DNA from 3 places in the Mitsuokella sp. AF33-22 genome. Region 2 is predicted to be linked to each of the others. Evidence: riboswitches for the same ligand, from Rfam matches in the RefSeq annotation. Region 2 holds a riboswitch; each other region holds the start of a gene.
The links. Region 2 has a riboswitch for thiamine pyrophosphate ahead of thiC (phosphomethylpyrimidine synthase ThiC). Riboswitches for the same ligand answer to the same signal wherever they lie in the genome.

Region 1 (6,112 bases), on a different contig from region 2:
CCGAGAACGCCGCCCGTGCCGCCCGCGCCGATGATGGTGAATTTCATGTGAATACCCCCTTTTGGCTTTATTGTACCACATGGCCGGGCACGGGCAAAGAGGGAGGGAAGCACCTTGCATTGACAGACGGCAGACGGGCCATTATACTAAGGAGAGTATACAAGATTAGAATTTGCTTGCAAAAGGCTCGGCGCCCGGTGCGTGGTGGTATCCAGGTATCTGGGGGCCGCCCTTTTTATGTGGACAGGCAAAGGGATGGGAGAGAAGGTTATGAGAAAACAGCAGCAGGCACTGGCGCTGCTCGGCGTCGTCATCATGGTGTTTGCTGGCAATCACTTGCTGGCCATTACGGATCCGGTGGAATCAAACTACGCGCTGACGGCCAAGGAGATGCTTGCAGCCGGTGACTGGATCTCGCCGCGCATTTACGGCAATTTCTGGTATGACAAGCCGATTTTCTTCTACTGGGAGCTGCTCGCGGGCTTCAGCCTGTTCGGCGTCAATGAATTCGCCGCGCGCTTCTTTCCGGCCGTCGTGTCCGTGCTCGACGTGCTGCAGGTCTGGTATTTTGCGAAGAAGCTTTACGATAGAGCGACGGCCTTCCTCGCCGCGCTGATCTTCGCGACGACGACGGCGTTCTTCTACCTCTCGAAGGCCGTCATCACCGACATGACCTTCATCTTCTTCTTCAATTCGGTGCTTATCGCCTTCTACCTGGGCTACCGCAGCGGCAGTCGCCGGTACTACCTGCTGGCGTTCCTGTTCTCGGGGCTCACGGTGCTCACGAAGGGGCCGATTGGCTTCCTGCTGCCGGGCTTCATCATGCTCGTCTTCCTGTGCCTGCGCAGAAAGCCCCGCGAGCTGCTGCACCTCGGCTGGCTGCCGGGCCTTGCCGTCTTCCTCGTCGTGGGCGGCAGCTGGTATTATCTGATGTACCGCCTGCACGGCATGGAATTCATCACGAACTTCTTCGGCGTGCAAAATTTCCTGCGCGCGACCGTCTCGGAGCACGCGCGCGACGACGTCTGGTTCTACTACATCGTCATCTTCCTGCTGGGCTTCTGCCCGTGGTCATTCCTCGTGCTCTGGCGCGTCAAGAAGACGTGGCGCGATCTTTATGCGCGGCGCTGGAGCGAGCATGCCGTATTCCTCCTGACCTGGGCCGTGATCATCCACCTCTTCTTCCAGTGCATGGCGACGAAATACGTGACGTACACCCTGCCGGCGTTCCTGCCGATGGCCATCCTCGCCGCGCGGCTCCTCAAGGAGCGCACCGTGCTCGTCAAACGGCTCGCGGCCGCCTGTTGGTGCCTCTACCTCGTGCTGACGTTCGCCGTGGCCGTGCCGCTCTGCGGTCAGCAGTCGGGGCGCGCGATCGCCGCAAGTTTAAGGAATCTTAATGTGGATGATGCCCTCGTCGTTAACTGCGGCGACTACAATGTAGAGCGTATCCGGTACAGGACCTCGACGGTTTTCTACTACGGCGGCAATATCCCCGAGCTCATCCACCGTGCCGACATGGAGCGCGTGAAGCCTTCGGGACTCAGCTGGAATGCCAAGAATGTCATGCCATTCCTTGCCTATGAGGACCTGCCGGCGGGGGTGCCGTTCTTCGTGCTCTGTGAGGTGCCGCGCGAGGCCTACCTCAAGGAGCAGCTGCCGCAGGGGACATTTGAGACGGTCGGCGAGGAAAACGGCATGCTCATCATCAAAGTGGTCCTGCCGCCCGCGAAATGACGCGGGAACCGCGAAGAACAGGACCTGAGGGAAAGGAAGCCAGTCATCATGTCAGCCATTAACGAAACACCGAAGCACACGCTCTCAATCGTCGTGCCCGTCTATAATGAAGAAGCCAATCTGCGCCATTTCTATGAGGCCGTCTGCCACGAGATGGCAAAGCTGCCGGACTACGCCTGGGAGCTCATCTTTGTCGACGATGGCTCGGCCGATAAGAGCCGCGCCATCCTGCACGAGCTCGAGCAGAAGGACTGCCGCGTCCAGCCGATGCTGCTCGCGCGCAATTCGGGCCATCAGCTCGCGCTGACGTGCGGCCTCGACCACGCGGACGGCGATGTCGTCATCACGATGGACGGCGACATGCAGCATCCGCCCGAGATGATCCCGGCCCTGCTCCGCGACTGGGAGGACGGGTATGAGGTCGTGCAGACCATCCGCGAGGCAACGGAGGACGCTTCGTGGCTCAAGCGCACGACGTCGGCTTCGTATTACAAATTCCTCAACATCATCTCGGAGGTGCCCGTGCAGCCGGGCGGCTCGGATTTTCGCCTGATGGACCACAAGGTCGTCGTCGCGTTCCGCCGCTACCGCGAGCACGCGCGCTTCATCCGCGGCCTCGTGGGCTCGATGGGCTTCCGCCAGAAGCAGGTGCATTTCACGGCGCCGCCGCGCTACGCGGGCGTCTCGAAGTTCTCGCCGCGCAAGATGTGGCGGCTCGCGGTCGACGGCGTCTTCACGTGCTCGACGTTCCCGCTGCGCATCGGGCTCTACGTCGGCTTCTTCAGCATGATGGTCAGCGTCGTCCTGTTCCTGCACGTGCTGTTTGAGACATTCGTGCGCGAGGATACCGTGGCGGGCTGGCCGACGATCATCGCGTGCGTCGCGTTCTTCGGCGGGCTGCAGCTCATGATCCTCGGCATCATCGGCGAGTATCTCGGCCGCACGTACGAGGAGACGAAGCGCCGTCCGCTCTATCTCCTCGAGCGCGGCAAGCCGGCGGACTGCGGGGAGGCGGCTCCCGCGGGCTTTGCCCCGCCGGCAGGTGCAGCGAAGGGACAGGTGAACGGCCATGCAGTTTGACCTCGGGACGCTCAAGCGCCACTTCCTCTCGCGCGAGTTCCTGCTCTTCCTCGTCGTCGGCTGCATCAACACGTTCCTCTGCAGCTTCCTCGCGGAGCTCCTGACGCCGCTTTTCGGCAACGCGAACATCGCGTTCAACGCGGGCTACCTCCTGAGCAACATCAACGCCTACATCCTCAACGGCTGGCTCGTCTTCCCAACGCATCTGACGCTTGCGCGCTACGTCAAGTTCTTCCTGTCGTACGTGCCGAACTACATCATCCAGAACATCATCGTGTTCGTCTTCTACAACTGGCTCGGGCTGCCGTCGCTCGTGAGCTTCCTCATCGCGGCCGTGCTCGGCGTGCCCATCACGTTCCTGTTCGTCAAAATCTTCGCATTCGGCCGCCGCTGAGGCACGGTCTGGCAAATTCATAGTGAAATTATAGGAATAATAGGATTGACAGTTTGGCCTTCGTATGGTATCGTAATGGTATTCATAGCGAACTGACCAAAGAATGGAGGTTCCTGTGCACCGTTTGTGTGCCGGGACCTCCATTTTTTTGCATGGAAAACCAGATGAACAGGAGAGATTGAAGATGACAGCAGTGACAAGCAACCGCAATGAGCAGTGGAAACAGGAAAAGGACGGCCTCGACATCCTCGGGGAGATCGAGGCGCTTTCCGGCAAAGCGTTCTCGGAGCTCGACCCCGGCGACGTCGAGCGGCTCAAATGGGCCGGCATCTACGCGCAGCGGCCGCGCGACGGCCATTTCCTCGTGCGCGTCAAGCTGCCGTCGGGCACGCTCTCGGCCGCGCAGGCCGAGGTGCTCGCGGATCTCGCGCACGCGTACGGCAGGGATGAGGTGCAGATCACGATCCGCCAGGCCGTGCAGATCCACAACATCACGCTGCGCGATGCCGTCGTCATCCGCCGCGCCCTTGCGGAGGCTGGCCTGAGCTCCGTCGAGGCCTGCGGCGATGTGCCGCGCACGATCTTCGGCAATCCGCTCATGGGCGTCGATCCCGAGGAGCTTCTCGACACGACGCCGCTCGTCGAGGAGACGTACCGCTTCTTCCTCGGCAACCGCGACTTCTCGAACCTGCCGCGCAAGTTCAAGGTGTCGATCTCGGCAAATCCGCACGACGCCGGCTTCGCGCGCATCAACGACCTCGCGTTCGTGCCGGCCCGGCGCGCGGGCGAGACGGGCTTTCACGCCTACGTGGGCGGCGGCCTCTCGGCGGAGCCGTACCTCGCGCAGAAGCTGCCGTTCTTCATCCGCCCCGAAGAGGTGCTGCCGGTCGCCAAGGCCGTGGCGACGCTCTTTCGCGACGAAGGATACCGCGAGAAGCGCAATCACTGCCGCTTGAAATACCTCGTCGCGGATCTTGGCATCTGCGCCGTGGCTGCGAAGATCACGGCCCAGACGGGAGCACTCGAAGCTGGCGGCGAGGAAATCACGGCGCCGTGGCAGTACGGCCGCTTCTACGGCGTCCACGCACAGAAGCAGCCGGGGCTCTCGTATGTCGGCGTGCATCTCGCCAAGGGCCACATCGAGGCCGCGGACCTGCGCGTCTTTGCGGGGCTTGCGAGGACCTACGGCACGGGCCGCCTGCGCACGACGAATTCGCAGAACCTCATCCTGCTCGACATCCCCGCTGAGCGCCTCGACGCATTGCTTGCCGAGGAGCTTTTCGCGCGCTATCCGCTGCAGCCGGGTCTCTTCTCGGGCTACGCGTCATCGTGCACGGGCAATGCCTACTGCAATTTCGCGCCGATTGAGACGAAGGACCGCCTGCAGCAGCTGACGCAGGCGCTCGATGCGGCGTTCCCCGCGGCCGACGTGCCCGTGCGCATCAATCTGACGGGCTGCTTCCATTCGTGCGCGCAGCCGCAGATCGCGGACATCGGCCTGACGGGCGGCCGCGCGAAGGTCGACGGCGAGGTGACGCCCGTCTACACCGTGCAGGTGGGCGGTTCGCTCGGCCCCGATGCGGCCTACGCTCAGCCGCTTATGGGCCGCGTGGCAGATGCGAAGCTCTTCGCGGCACTTTGCGCACTCGTCGCGCATTACTTCGCCGTGCGCGGGGCAGGCGAGGCCTTCCACGAGACGGTGCGCCGTACGCCGCTCGCGGACTGGCAGGCCGTCCTTGCGCCCTATCTCGTGTAAAGCAGGCGTTTTTTCGCGGAAACGGTTGTAATTCTGTATCGTTTCGTCTATAATAGAAAGCGTTTTAAGGATTTTACAATTCCATAGACACGGGGAGCTTGCCCGGCGGCCGCAGCGCGCGGCGTCAAAGCAGGCTGAGAGGGAGTTCGTGACTCCGACCCGGGAACCTGATTTGGATAATGCCAACGTAGGGATGCGCAGGAAATGCGATTGAGCGATGTTTCTGCATGTACAGGGAGACGACCAGAGTCAGGTTGCCTCCCTTTTTGTCTGGGCTGGTGGCGTTTTGAGCATGCCGGGACGTTGGGGAGCTGTGATTTTCGGAGGAGGATGCAAGATGGTACGAATCAATGGCGAGCCGCAGGCGAAAGAGGGCCTGAGCGTGGCGGATTATCTGGCGGAGGCCGGCTACGACCGGCGGGCCGTGGCCGTGGAGCACAACGGCGTGATCCTCGCGCGCGAGGCCTACGATACGACGGTGCTCAGCGATGGGGATGAGGTCGAGGTCGTCTGCTTCATGGGCGGCGGCTCGGGGGCAAGCGAAGAGGAGGCAAACGAGAACGATGCGCTCGTCATCGGCGGCCACACATTTCACTCGCGCTTCATCCTGGGCTCGGGCAAGTACTCCCTGAAGCTCATCCAGGCGGCGGTCGAATATGCCGGCGCCGAGCTCATCACGGTGGCCGTGCGCCGCGCCAACACGAAGGAGAAGGAAAACATCCTCGACTACGTGCCAAAGGGAATCACGCTCCTGCCGAACACGTCGGGCGCGCGTACGGCAGACGAGGCTGTGCGCATCTCACACCTTGCGCGGGCGCTCGGCTGCGGCGATTTCGTGAAGATCGAGATCATGCGCGACTCCAAGTATCTGCTGCCGGACAACAACGAGACGATCAAGGCCACGGAAATCCTCGCGAAGGAAGGCTTCATCGTCATGCCCTACATGTACCCCGACCTCAACGCCGCGCGCGACCTCGTCTCGGCCGGTGCAGCCGCCGTCATGCCGCTTGCGGCGCCCATCGGCTCGAACCGGGGACTCGCGACGAAAGAATTCATCCAGATCCTCATCGATGAGATCGACCTGCCGATCATCGTCGACGCTGGCATCGGCGCGCCGTCACAGGCCTGCGAGGCCATGGAGATGG
Region 2 (6,112 bases):
GAACTATCCGGGCTTCATGAGCGTCAAGGGCGGTGACCTCATGGCGACGGTACAGGCACAGGCCGAGGCCGTCGGCGTTGTGGTCGATGAATTTGACCTCGTGAAGCGCGTGGATCTCACGGCCGTCCCCAAGATCGTCGAGACGGAAGAACATATCTACGAGACCAAAACGGTCATCCTGGCCACGGGCATGAAGCGCCGCAAGATGCCGCTGCCGGAGGCTGCACGCTATGAGGATCGCGGCATCCATTACTGCGAACTCTGCGACGGCCATATGTATCAGGACAAGGTGATCGTCGTCATGGGTGGCGGCAATGCAGCCGTCGACGCGGCCAACTACCTGACGCGCTATGCGAAGAAGCTCTATCTCATCCACCGCTCGGATCTCCGGGCTGATGAAGTGTCCCAGAAACGCCTTTATGCCAATCCTGCCGTCACGGTCATGCTGCAGACGGAAATCACGGCGCTTGCCGGTGAGAACCGCCTCGAGGCCATTCAGGTCCTGCACAAAGATACGGGCAAGAGCGAGGAACTGCCGGCCGATGCGATTTTTGTCAACATCGGCGTCGTGCCGAATACCGAACTCTTCCGCGGGCAGATTCGCCTGACGGAGAGCGGCCGCATCCCTGCCGGCGAGGACTGCCGCACGGAAATCCCGGGCGTCTTCGCTGCCGGCGATGTGCGCGAGAAGGAAATCCGCCAGCTCACAACGGCCGCAGCCGACGGCACGACAGCTGCCCTGCTGGCCGAACGCTACATTCGTCAGCTTGAGGACTGAGCCGTTTCCCGTCCCTCCATGTAAAACGATTTGATTTCTGATAAGGAGTGTTCTCTTATGGTAAAAGTTTATTCGATCACGACCTGCCCCTGGTGCGATAAGGTCAAGAAATATCTCAAATCCCGTCATGTGGAGTTTGAGGAGCACAACATCGAGCTCAGCGACAAGGACCGCGATGAATGCTACAAGATCTCCGGCGACCTCGTCGTGCCGGTCACGACCGTCAACGGCAAGGATTTCGTCGTGAGCTTTGATAAAGCCAAGCTCGATGCCCTGCTCGGACTCTGATACCATATCTCTTCCTGTCACCGGCTGCTCGTCAGCCGGTTTTTCTGATGCTCAAAATTTTCAGTGCAAAAGATGTTCGGATACCGTATAATGGATAGAGCGTTACGAAAGCGAAAACATTTGCTCCATGGCAAGATGAGCAAGACGATAGAGGTAGAGGATATGAGCAGGATTTTCAGGGGACTTGGCAGGAAGCTCCGGGACCAGGCGGCTCAGGGCATTGTCGAGTATGCGCTGATACTGGCCTTCGTGGTCGGCGTGGCCGCGGCAATCTTTGCCAACGGCGGCCTGGCGGATGCCATTGGGGAGGCGTACTTCCAGGTATCGGAAGTCATCAGCAATGCAATCAATGGCTCCAACGAAGCCAAACAGCAGCGCATCCAGGACCGCTTGGACAAGGCTTTGCGCGAAGCCATCAAGAATGGCAATATCGTGATGGACTCAGGGGCATGGATTGAGATTGATGTTCAGCAAGACAAAAATAAAAAGGGGAATTATGTCGATGGCGGTTCAAGCGCAGCATCTCCAGGAAAGTCGTCTTCGGTAAAGGTCAAAGGGAAGGATTATATGGCTGCAGGCGGATTTGAAGGCCTCTGGCAGTCAACTTCACTCAAGATGTACGAAATGAACATCGAGCAGGAAAGCGGCTGGGCCGGTGTCCGTATCGTATCGAACGGCAATGGTTCCTATACATCGTATTATTATCGTGGCGATGCTTCTACGGTTCAAAATCAAAAGCAGAGCGGTATAGATTATACCAATACCAGCAGCATGAATACAGGCAACCGAATGGATGGTACACCCTTGAAGGTGTGGGAGGATACCTGGACGAAATAAACTCCTGTTTATCCGCAACATAATGATAACAGGAAGTGCTTGCTATTTTTTCACCCTTTTGCTACAATAAACAAGAACAAACACAATATGACGATTTCACTAGGGGAGCCGCTTGCGGCTGAGAGGATTTTCCGACCCTTGGAACCTGTTGGGGTAATACCTGCGTAGGGAAGTGACAAAAGCAAATTTTGCCGTCCGGTACGCCGGGCGGCTTTTATTTTTAGGAGGAATAGCCATGTCGACACAAATGCAGCAGGCCCGTGAAGGCCGCATCACCGATGCCATGAAGATCGTGGCCGAGGAAGAGAAGATTCCGGTGGAAACCATCCGCGAACGCGTGGCCAACGGCACGATTGCCATCTGCGCCAACATCAACCACAAGAACCTGCGCCCGCGCGGCGTCGGCGAGGGCCTGCGCGTCAAGGTCAACGCCAATATCGGCACGTCGAGCACCTTCCCGGACATCGAGCCGGAACTCGAGAAGCTTGACGAAGCCGTACGCTGCGGCGCCGATGCCGTCATGGACCTCTCGACGGGCAACAACATCGACCTTTCGCGCCAGCGCATCATCGAGCATTCACCCATCATGGTCGGCACCGTGCCGCTCTATCAGGCAACGGTGCGCTCCATCCGTGAACACGGCGCCGTTGTCGAGATGACGGATGACGACATCCTCGAGACGATCGAGCAGCAGGCCAAGGACGGCGCGGACTTCATGACGCTCCACTGCGGCGTCACGCGCAGCGCCATCGAGCGCATGCGCCGCCAGGGCCGCATCATGGACATCGTGAGCCGCGGCGGCTCCTTCATCGCCGGCTGGATGCTCCACAACGAGATGGAGAACCCGCTCTACGAGCATTACGACGATATCCTCGACATCTGCGAGAAATACGATGTGACTATCAGCCTAGGCGACGGCATGCGTCCGGGCTGCACGGCCGATGCTACGGACCGCGGCCAGCTCACGGAGCTCATCACGCTCGGCGAGCTCGTCGACCGCGCCTGGAAGCGCGGCGTCCAGGTCATGGTCGAGGGGCCGGGCCATGTTCCCTACGACCAGATTGAGGCGAACATGAAGCTGGAGAAACGCCTCTGCCGTCATGCGCCGTTCTACGTCCTCGGCCCCCTCGTCACGGATATTGCGCCGGGCTACGACCACATCACCGCAGCCATCGGCGGCACGCTCGCAGCCGTTTCGGGCGCGGATTTCCTCTGCTATGTGACGCCGGCGGAGCATCTGGCCCTGCCGACGATTGAGGATGTCCATGCTGGCGTCATCACGACGCGCATCGCCGCACATGCTGCTGACCTCGTGCGCGGCGTGCCCGGTGCGCGTGAATGGGACCGCGAGATGGCAAAGGCCCGCAAGGTGCTCGACTGGAACCGTCAGATGGAACTCGCCATCGACCCGGACCTTGCCAAGAAGAAACGCGGTGCGCGCAATCCGGCTGATGAAGGCGCCTGCTCGATGTGCGGCGATTACTGTGCCGTGGAGATCATCAACAAGTATTTTGACAAGCCGGACTGCCCGTGCCAGGACTGAGCAAGCGGAGCTTTTCAGGAAATTCTGCAAAAAACATCGGCAGGAAGAAGGATTTTGACCGCTCTGGCTCGAAATATTCCTTGTAAAATGAAATCAAACCTAGATTGGAGGTTTTATTATGGGGAAGATACAGAAAATCCTTGTACCGGTTGATGGTTCGGTCAATGGCTGCAAAGCAGTAGATGAGGCAATCTTCTTTGCGGAGAAGTGCAAGGCAGATCTCGACTTTGTCTATGTAGCCAGCAACATCAATAAGGACATCCCGAGTCATATCGTCTTCGACCGCATCTGGGAGAAACTGCCGGATGACATCAAGGCCTCGAAGCATGTCGAGACGGGCAATATCCCGAAGGCCATCCTGCGCGTGGCAGGTGAGGAGCACAGCGACCTCATCATCATGGGCAGCCGCGGCCTGGGGCTGTTCAAAGGCGCGCTGATCGGCAGCGTCAGTCAGAAGGTCGTCGAAGAATCGCCAATCCCGGTCATGGTCATCAAATGAGTTTGTGACAGCCGGCATCCATGTATGGGGCATAGGGCTGCCGCACGAAGCATTCGTGTTTCGTGCGGCAGTCTTTTTTTATGCACAAAAAGGGGGCACAGTCGCTGTATGTATATGTTTCTAACGGTTTTTGTAAAGGGCAGTTCTTGACAAACGGATTTTCCTATAGTATCATAAATATATTATAGTTAAACATACTTGTTTAGTATGTTTTAATCACCGATAGAAAGAAGAGGCGATCAGAATGGCAGGCCGTAAACTGCAGCCGGGGGAAATCCCAGCGCTTGCTATGGAATACATCCTTCATGGACTCAGGAACATCTGTTACGGGGAAATCATCCTCGTGGCTCAGGATGGCGTGCTCATGCAGGTGGAGTGGAATGAGAAACGGCGCCTCGATTGCTGGCAGGACGCCGGCGCAGGGACGTGCCCGTATTCGCCGGCGGCCCTGCAGGAGATTGCCGCTCGTATCCGCAAGGAATTCGGCCTGCTACAGTACGGCAAGCTCGTGCTCGTCATCCGTCATGGGCGGCTGCTGCAGATCGAACGCACGGAGAAGCAGCGCTTCACAGGTCTCGACGGCGAAGGCATCTGAGGCCGGCTGGTTTTCCAAAATCATAAAAAGGACTGCGGCATGGCAGTCCTTTTTTCGTATGAGACGGTTCCGTTTCAGTTTTTAGTGCTGTCGTCGCCGTGCGTCTTGCTGAGCCAGCGCGACGTCTTGAGGCGTTTCTGGGTTTCCTGGCGGTCCTTGTAGATATCCTCAATGACAAGCTTGCAGATGACGATGAATGGTACGGCGAGGAACATGCCGGCCGGGCCGAGCAGCTCACCGCCGAGCACGATGCCGAGGATGATAGCCACGGGATGCAGGTCGAGCGACTTGCCGATGAGCGTCGGATAGACGATGTTGTGGTTGAGCTGCGTCAGGATCAGGTAGAAGCCGGCCGTCTGGATGGCAATCCAGGGATCGACCGTGGCCGTCAGCAGGACACCGAAGGCCGAAGCGACAGTCGGGCCGAGCACCGGAACGAATTCGCTGATGCCCGACACCATGGCGAAGACCGACGCATACGGCAGGTCGCGCGCAGTGTAATAAATCAGGACAATCGTGGCCGTGATGGAGCAGATGACGAGCTGGCTGCAGATGTAGATGCGCAGCGAGGACAGGATGCGGTTGAAGAGCGCGAGCACGCGGCTGTAATCGCGCCGTGGGAACAGACTCGCGCAGTACGCCTTGATGTCGTCGCCGTCCTTCAGCAGGTAGAACGTCACGAAGAAGATGATGACCATGTCGATGAATTTATTGAAGATCGACAGCAAGATGGTCAGCGAGGACTTCAGGGCATCGACACTCGCTGTCTTGAGCTCCTCCCAGAGCTGGTCGAGCTCATTCGTCAGATAGGCATTGTTCTGCAGGAATGGTGCTTCCTGCAGCTTTTCGGTGATCTGTGGGAAATCGGTGACGAAGCGTGTAAACGTCGGGATGAAAGTGCTCGACACCAGCACGAGCAGCCCGGCGGCCACCAGCACGAAGCCGATGAGCACAATGGCTGCCGCAAGCCCGCGGTTCAGTTTATGCTCGAGCCGGTCGACGAGCGGCGTCAGGAGAAGCTGCAGGAGCATCGAGATAAAGATGATGAAGGCGAGCTGCGGCAGGAACCAGAACGTAGACAGAAGGATCGTGAAGGTGATGCCCAGCAGGATGGATGTTCGATAAGTCTTTAGGTGCATAGTACAGTTCCTTTTTTAAATACGGTATCAGCAGATGGATGGGCGGCCGCTGTGCGGGGCCGCAAGATGAGTCCATCAAAATTATATCACATCGTCACCTTGGGTAAAAGCAGGGGAAATGCCGCATGGCAGAAGCGGGTGAAAAAATGAATTTATTTTTAAAAAGTGTGTTGACAATATCCGCATAGTACCGTATAATAATATCTGTCGTTAAGCGAAACGACAAACAAAACACCTTCGGGGGCATAGCTCAGCTGGGAGAGCGCTTGCATGGCATGCAAGAGGTCAGGAGTTCGATCCTCCTTGTCTCCACCATTGAAAGCAAAGGACTGGAAAGAATCTTAATGATTCGAACCAGTCCTATTTTTGTGCTGCTTTGCATTATACTTTGCAAAAAGGTACAGCGCGAATATGGATAGGATTACAATTGACA
Region 3 (6,112 bases), on a different contig from region 2:
CCTTCGACGATGGCCGTCTTGCCGACACCCGGCTCACCGATGAGCACCGGGTTGTTTTTCGTCCGGCGCGAAAGGATCTCGATGGTGCGGCGAATCTCCTCGTCGCGGCCGATAACCGGATCGAGCTTGCCGGCACGCGCCGCAGCCGTCAAATCGCGGCCGAATTTCTCGAGGGATTTATAGCCCTCTTCCGGATTATCCGTCGTGACATTCTGTTTGCGGTTCTTCTTGATGGAAGCCTGGATGGCCGATTTCGTCAGATGGAACTGACGGCAGATATCCTGCACCTCGCTGCTGCCGTCCGTCACAAGGCCCAGCAGCAGATGTTCCGTCGAAACGTAATCGTCCTTCATGGATTTAGCATATTCCTCGGCGCGGCCGAGCACGCGGACCATGTCCATGCCCATGCCGAGGCGGTCCGTGCCCTTGACACTCGGGATCTTCGCGAGTTCCTGCTCGAGTCTTGCCTTGAGCATCGGCAGATCTGCCTGGCATTCCTCAAAGATCGTCGCGAGCAGCCCCTCAGGTTCCTTGGCCAGTGCCAGGAGCACATGGGCCGACGTGATTTCCTGATGATATTTCATGGCCGCGATCTGCTGAGCGGATTGCAGGGCCGCCAGCGTCTTGGCTGTGTATTTTTCTTGTCCCATAATCGTATCCTCCATAATCGCTCTGTCTGATTTTCTGATTCTTGCGGAGCGGCTTTCGTCCGTTCCTGAATCTTATTATAGCGCAATAAGTCAAAAAGTCAAATACTTTTTCGACTTTTTGACTTATTTTTTCAAAATTTTTTTGGAGGGCAATTCACAGGCAAAAAGCTCAGGATTTTCGCCAGATGGACACCATCTCTTCCGCTGCCCGGCCGGGATTTTCAGCTCCCGCCACGGCGCTGACCACGAAGAAACCTTCGACGCCTGTCGCCTTGAGTGCAGGCAGATCGCAGGCCTTGACGCCGCCGCCCACGACGACGGGCACCGGGCTGATGCGGTGAAGCTCCGTGAGCTCTTCAAAGCTCCGCGTGATCACGCGCCCATCGGCCCCGCGGCCGCAGTCGCGCTTCGTCGGCGTCTCGTGCAGCGGCCCCGCGCCAAAATAATCGATATCGGATGTATCGGCATGGCGGACGTAATCGAGAAGCTCATTCGTGCGGGCGGAGAGGCCGATGACCGCACGCTCGCCAAGATACTTGCGGCAGACACTCACGGGCACATCGCTCTGCCCCACATGGATGCCATCCACCTTGATGCCCTGCTCACGTGCGGCCAGCACGACATCGAGACGATCATCGACAAGCAAGGCCACCGCGTCCTCCTTGTGGAGCTCCTGCAGCACGCAAGCCGTCTCGCCACACAGCTTTATGAGCTCCCTTGCCGATGCCGTCTTGGAACGCAGCTGCAGGCACGTAAAGCCGTGGCTGACCGCCGCGCGGATAACCTCTGGCACCGGCCGCCCGAGTGTGTTCTCCGGCCCCACGACAAAATACGCAGAGATATCGAGTCGTTCACGCATATTCACTTCGCATCGCTTCCTTCCTGATTTTCCTGATTCACCTGATTTGCCTGGTTCGTCTTTGCCATGGCAATCTTTTTCTCCATGCGTTCCAGCTTGCCATGCATCATATCCCGATAACCCGGACGGATGTCCGCCTTCAGGACCACCTCCGTGCGGATACCGCGGTCGGCCAGCACCATCGTGGCCTTCTTCACCACGGCCATCACCTCATCCCATTCGCCTTCAATTTCCGTGAACATCGAATTGGTGCGGTTCGGCAGTCCCGATTCCCGAATAACCTGCACGACCTCGCCGACATAAGACGACATTTCCTCACCGGTTCCACACGGAGCAATGGCCACCGCAATCAGCGCATTCATCGTAAAGCCCCCTTTTCATGTCATCGATTCATATCATATAGAACGGATTGTCCGCGACCTCCTCGGGCTTCGCCTGATAGAGCTCATCAAGAAAATAAGCGGCGAAAGTGCCCGGTCCGCCGGCACGCTGTTCGGCTTTCTTCCCGGCGAAATTGTACGCCTGCACAGCCGCCAGCGCCGCGAAAAACGGCGTGGTCACAGCGGCGTAGACGGCTGCCACGCCGCCAAGGGAACAGCCGGCACCCGTGACCTTCGTGAAAAGCTCTGAGCCGCCCTCGCTCATGACCGTTGTCGTGCCGTCCGTCACGAGATCGAGGGGGCCAGACACGGCCGTGGCACCGCCTGTGAAGCGGGCCAGCGATTCGGCCGCCAGCTTCGCCTCGCGCACGCTGTCCGTCGCATCGACGCCGCGCACGCCGTCAGCCGCCATGCCCGAATCGAGCTGCCAGAGATTCGCGAGCGCAATGATCTCCGACGCATTGCCGCGCACGATGGCCGGTGGCGTCTGGCGGAACGCAAGCAAAAGATCCCGCCGCATGCCGCCGAGTCCGATGCCAACGGGGTCGAGCACCCAGGGATGATGATGATCAGCCAGGCTGTGCGCCGTCAGCGGCAGCGTCTTCTCGTAGATGGGCAGCAGCGTCCCCATGTTGATGTACATGGCACTACCGAGAGCCGCCATGCCCGTCCCTTCATCGGGCAGATAGACCATGGCGGCTGAACCGCCGGCCGCCAGCTGCGCATTCGCCACGAAATTGATTGTCACTGAATTCGTGATGGATGGCACGAGCGGCGTCGTCTCCTTCGCCTTGCGGACGGCCAGGAGAACGCCCTGCTTGATTTCTTCCAGTTCCATATCTATCACCCTTGCCTTTCTTTCTCCAGGAGCCCCGGCGTCAAAAAGAGCCCGCCTGCCGGCGAGCTCCGAATGTCTTTGCTCCCTTCGCGAGTCTTGACTCCACAGGTTCTAAGGGTCAGGCCATGCCTTCTCAACACCGAGGTGTCCCCCTGCAAATAATCGATATGCGATTTTACTTGACGTCTGCCTTCTTGCCGGCAGGCGCGGCGTTTGCATTGGCCGTGCCGGCCTTGATATCACGCGCACTGGCCAGGATCTCAGCGGGGACCTGCACATCCTCGAGCTCGTTGAAGTCACGGCCCTTGAGGCTCAATTCCACCGTGCTGTTTTCGAGAACCTTGCGGTACGAATCCTTATCCTCGCGCGTCATATCGCTGCGCTTCAGATAGATAAGCCCCGCCTTGCGGATGGGCTCCGTCAGATTGGCGTGGAAATCCGTCAGCGTGTTCTTCTCCTCATCGATGGTCACCGTATACGTGAAATCCGGCACATTCTTAAGGATTGACTCCAGCGTTTTCTGCATGTCGGCATTGGCGAGGTTCGGGTGCTCATTCTCGAGATAAAGCTTGCCGAGGGCCTTGCCATCCACCGTCACGAGGTACGTCTGTGCCGCTCCTTCCTTCACGCCGAACTGCACATCCTTCGCAAAATCCATGAAGCCGTTGCGGAAAGCCGCCGTCCAGAACTCGTTGACCGTCTTGTCCATTGGCTGGCGCTTCGTCACGGATTTCTCCCATTCGCCATGACCGAGACGGCAGTAAAAGGCCGTGGCCTGCTCCGACTCGCGGATGTAGTAGGCGAGATCGCGCTCAAATTCCGGCGCGCCCGGCAGCGAAAAACCGATGGCCATCTGCCCCTTTGCGCGCGTGTACGGCTCGGATACAAATGAGATGCCGCTCGTAAGCGTGGCACTGCCCTTCGGCGTCGTCGCCACCAGCGACAAATCATACGTCCCGTTCTTGACTTCTGCCAATTGATCGAAAGCCTTATCCAGCGAAGCCCTGGCATCGAGCGGCACCACCGTTTCGGCAGGCGCTGCTGCCGGTGCTGACGGTTCAGCCGTTGCCACGGGTTCTGCAGCTGCAGGTGCCATCGAGGCTTCCCCATAGGGAGCCAGCCACAGGGACAGTGCCAGCAAAGCAGCGGCCATCCCCTTTCTCTTGGACATCATAAGGCATCTTCCTCCTCCCGGTTCCAGTCAGCGGCCATCATGCAGACAGGCAGCAGCTGGAATAGTCTTCCCCATTACGGGATGTTTCTTTATGTTATTCCCCGGTACCGGGCAAAAATCCTGCTTGCTGCACATGATTTCTAAAAGAAACCCAAACGATTTCCAGGAGGTGCTAAAAAAGTGCTTAGATATTCAGGAAAGATGCGCAAGGAAGTTCTGCATCATCGTCTTCCCCGTCGGCGTCAGGATGGATTCCGGATGGAACTGGATGCCCTCGATGTCCATCTCCTTGTGGCGCACGCCCATGATTGTGCCATCGTGCAGCTCACTCGTGACTTCGAGGCAGTCGGGCAGCGTCGCACGGTCGATGATCAGTGAATGATAGCGGCCGACCTCGATATCCTGTGGCAGGCCGGCATAGAGCCCCTTGCCGTTGTGATGCAGCGGCGATACCTTGCCGTGAATAATCTCGCCCGCACGCACGACCTTGCCGCCGAAGACCTCGCCGATGGCCTGATGGCCAAGGCAGATACCGAGAATTGGCACCTCGCCGCCGAGCTCGCGGATCACATCCTCGCTGATGCCGGCGTCCTTCGGCACGCCGGGCCCCGGCGAGATGACAATGCCCTCGTAGCCGCGACGCCGAACCTCCTCCACTGTCGTCTTGTCGTGGCGGATGACCTCGACCTCGGCCCCGAGCTCCGACAGGAGCTGGTAAACGTTGTACGTAAAGGAGTCGTAGTTATCTAAAAGCAACAACATCGTTTTCCACCTCCTCTACGACCTCAAACAACGCCTTTGATTTCTGCAGGATTTCCTGGTATTCCTTTTCAGGAACGGAGTCGGCGACGATGCCGGCTCCCGACTGGATGATGGCGGTGTCGTCGTTCTCGATGCGCATCGTGCGCAGCGTGATGCACATATCCATGTTGCCGCAGAAATCCATGTAGCCGACCGTACCCGAATACGAATTGCGCGGCACGGGCTCGAGCTCATGGATGATCTCCATGGCGCGCAGCTTCGGCGCGCCGCTGACCGTCCCCGCGGGGAACGTCGCCTTGAGCACATCCATCGGCGTATACCCCTGCTTGAGCTTGCCGACGACCTCCGACACCATGTGCATGACATGGCTGAAATACTCGACCTGACGCAGCTTCGTCACGCGCACGCTGCCCGGCTCGCTGATGCGGCCGATATCGTTGCGTGCGAGATCGACGAGCATCGAGTGCTCCGCACACTCCTTGACATCCTTCTGCAGGCCCTCCGCGAGCGTCTTGTCCTCCTGCGGATTCCTGCCGCGACGGCGCGTGCCGGCAATCGGGTACGTGTAGACCGTATCGCCCGATACCTTGACGAGCATCTCCGGCGAAGCGCCGACGAGCTTCACGCGGCCGAAATTGAAATAGAACATGTACGGCGAGGGATTGACCTGACGCAGCCGGCGATAGAAGTCAAAGCAGGGCTTCGTAATCTTCTCGCGGAACTGGCGCGACGGCACAACCTGGAAGATATCACCCGCGAAGATATGCTCCTTGGCCTTGCGGATGGCTGCAAGGAAATCCTCGGGGGCCTGGCCGAATTTCTTGAGGAAGTCAACCTTTTCCCGGCGTTTAGCCGCTTTTTTCTCCTGTTTCGGCAGCGGCGCCGAGAGCCGTTCTTCAAGGGATGCGATCTTGGCGGCGACAGCATCGTACGCTTCGTCGATGTCGCGTCCATCGACATCGGCCAGGCAGACGAGCCTGGCGCGGTTGCGCAGTGCGTCGTAGACGACGAGCACACGGCAGATTATGAACTGCCCCAAAAGTTCTTCCTCGCCTAAATCCATGCCGCGCACGCGGTCAAACGTCGCGACGATATCGTAGTTGAGATAGCCGACCATGCCGCCGTTGGCGAGCGGCAGCGACGGATCTTCGACAGCCGGACGGAAATTCTTCATGTACGCCTTGATGGTGTCGACGGGCGCGCCGTCGATGCACTTCATCAGGTCATTCTCCTTGATCATCAGCTTGTTGCAAAAGACCTGCAGCCGGGCAAACGGTTCGGCACCGATAAAGGAATAGCGGCCGAACTGCTGATGCGTCGTATCGACGGATTCGAGGATAAAGCCCTTCTTTTCGCCGACAAGCTTGTAATAAACGGATACTGGCGTATCCATATCCATGTTGATCTCTTTGGTGACGGCGATGAGATTCGTCTCCGCCGCGAGCTTAT

Region 1: linked by a shared signal. The riboswitch ahead of thiS (sulfur carrier protein ThiS) and the one ahead of thiC (phosphomethylpyrimidine synthase ThiC) in region 2 are both predicted to bind thiamine pyrophosphate.
Region 3: linked by a shared signal. The riboswitch ahead of DWZ54_RS08595 (hydroxyethylthiazole kinase) and the one ahead of thiC (phosphomethylpyrimidine synthase ThiC) in region 2 are both predicted to bind thiamine pyrophosphate.

Annotation. Positions count from the first base shown of each region.
Region 1 covers NZ_QRQA01000006.1:131,396-137,507, reverse strand. The annotation lists gene DWZ54_RS05415 (ketopantoate reductase family protein) at 1-47, opposite strand, end outside; gene DWZ54_RS05410 (glycosyltransferase family 39 protein) at 271-1,737, shown strand; gene DWZ54_RS05405 (glycosyltransferase family 2 protein) at 1,786-2,817, shown strand; gene DWZ54_RS05400 (GtrA family protein) at 2,807-3,211, shown strand; gene DWZ54_RS05395 (nitrite/sulfite reductase) at 3,396-4,967, shown strand; TPP riboswitch at 5,048-5,178, shown strand; partial or broken gene thiS (sulfur carrier protein ThiS) at 5,185-5,484, shown strand; gene DWZ54_RS05390 (thiazole synthase) at 5,485-6,112, shown strand, end outside.
Region 2 covers NZ_QRQA01000007.1:73,511-79,622, forward strand. The annotation lists partial or broken gene DWZ54_RS05815 (NAD(P)/FAD-dependent oxidoreductase) at 1-778, shown strand, start outside; gene DWZ54_RS05820 (glutaredoxin domain-containing protein) at 836-1,066, shown strand; gene DWZ54_RS11915 (Flp family type IVb pilin) at 1,229-1,903, shown strand; TPP riboswitch at 1,995-2,091, shown strand; gene thiC (phosphomethylpyrimidine synthase ThiC) at 2,139-3,446, shown strand; gene DWZ54_RS05835 (universal stress protein) at 3,565-3,945, shown strand; gene DWZ54_RS11850 (YezD family protein) at 4,190-4,540, shown strand; gene DWZ54_RS05845 (AI-2E family transporter) at 4,615-5,679, opposite strand; tRNA gene DWZ54_RS05850 (tRNA-Ala) at 5,919-5,994, shown strand.
Region 3 covers NZ_QRQA01000012.1:26,489-32,600, forward strand. The annotation lists gene clpB (ATP-dependent chaperone ClpB) at 1-650, opposite strand, end outside; gene DWZ54_RS08585 (thiamine phosphate synthase) at 820-1,509, opposite strand; gene DWZ54_RS08590 (MTH1187 family thiamine-binding protein) at 1,512-1,871, opposite strand; gene DWZ54_RS08595 (hydroxyethylthiazole kinase) at 1,900-2,727, opposite strand; TPP riboswitch at 2,793-2,891, opposite strand; gene DWZ54_RS08600 (hypothetical protein) at 2,903-3,901, opposite strand; gene DWZ54_RS08605 (aminodeoxychorismate/anthranilate synthase component II) at 4,094-4,663, opposite strand; gene trpE (anthranilate synthase component I) at 4,644-6,112, opposite strand, start outside.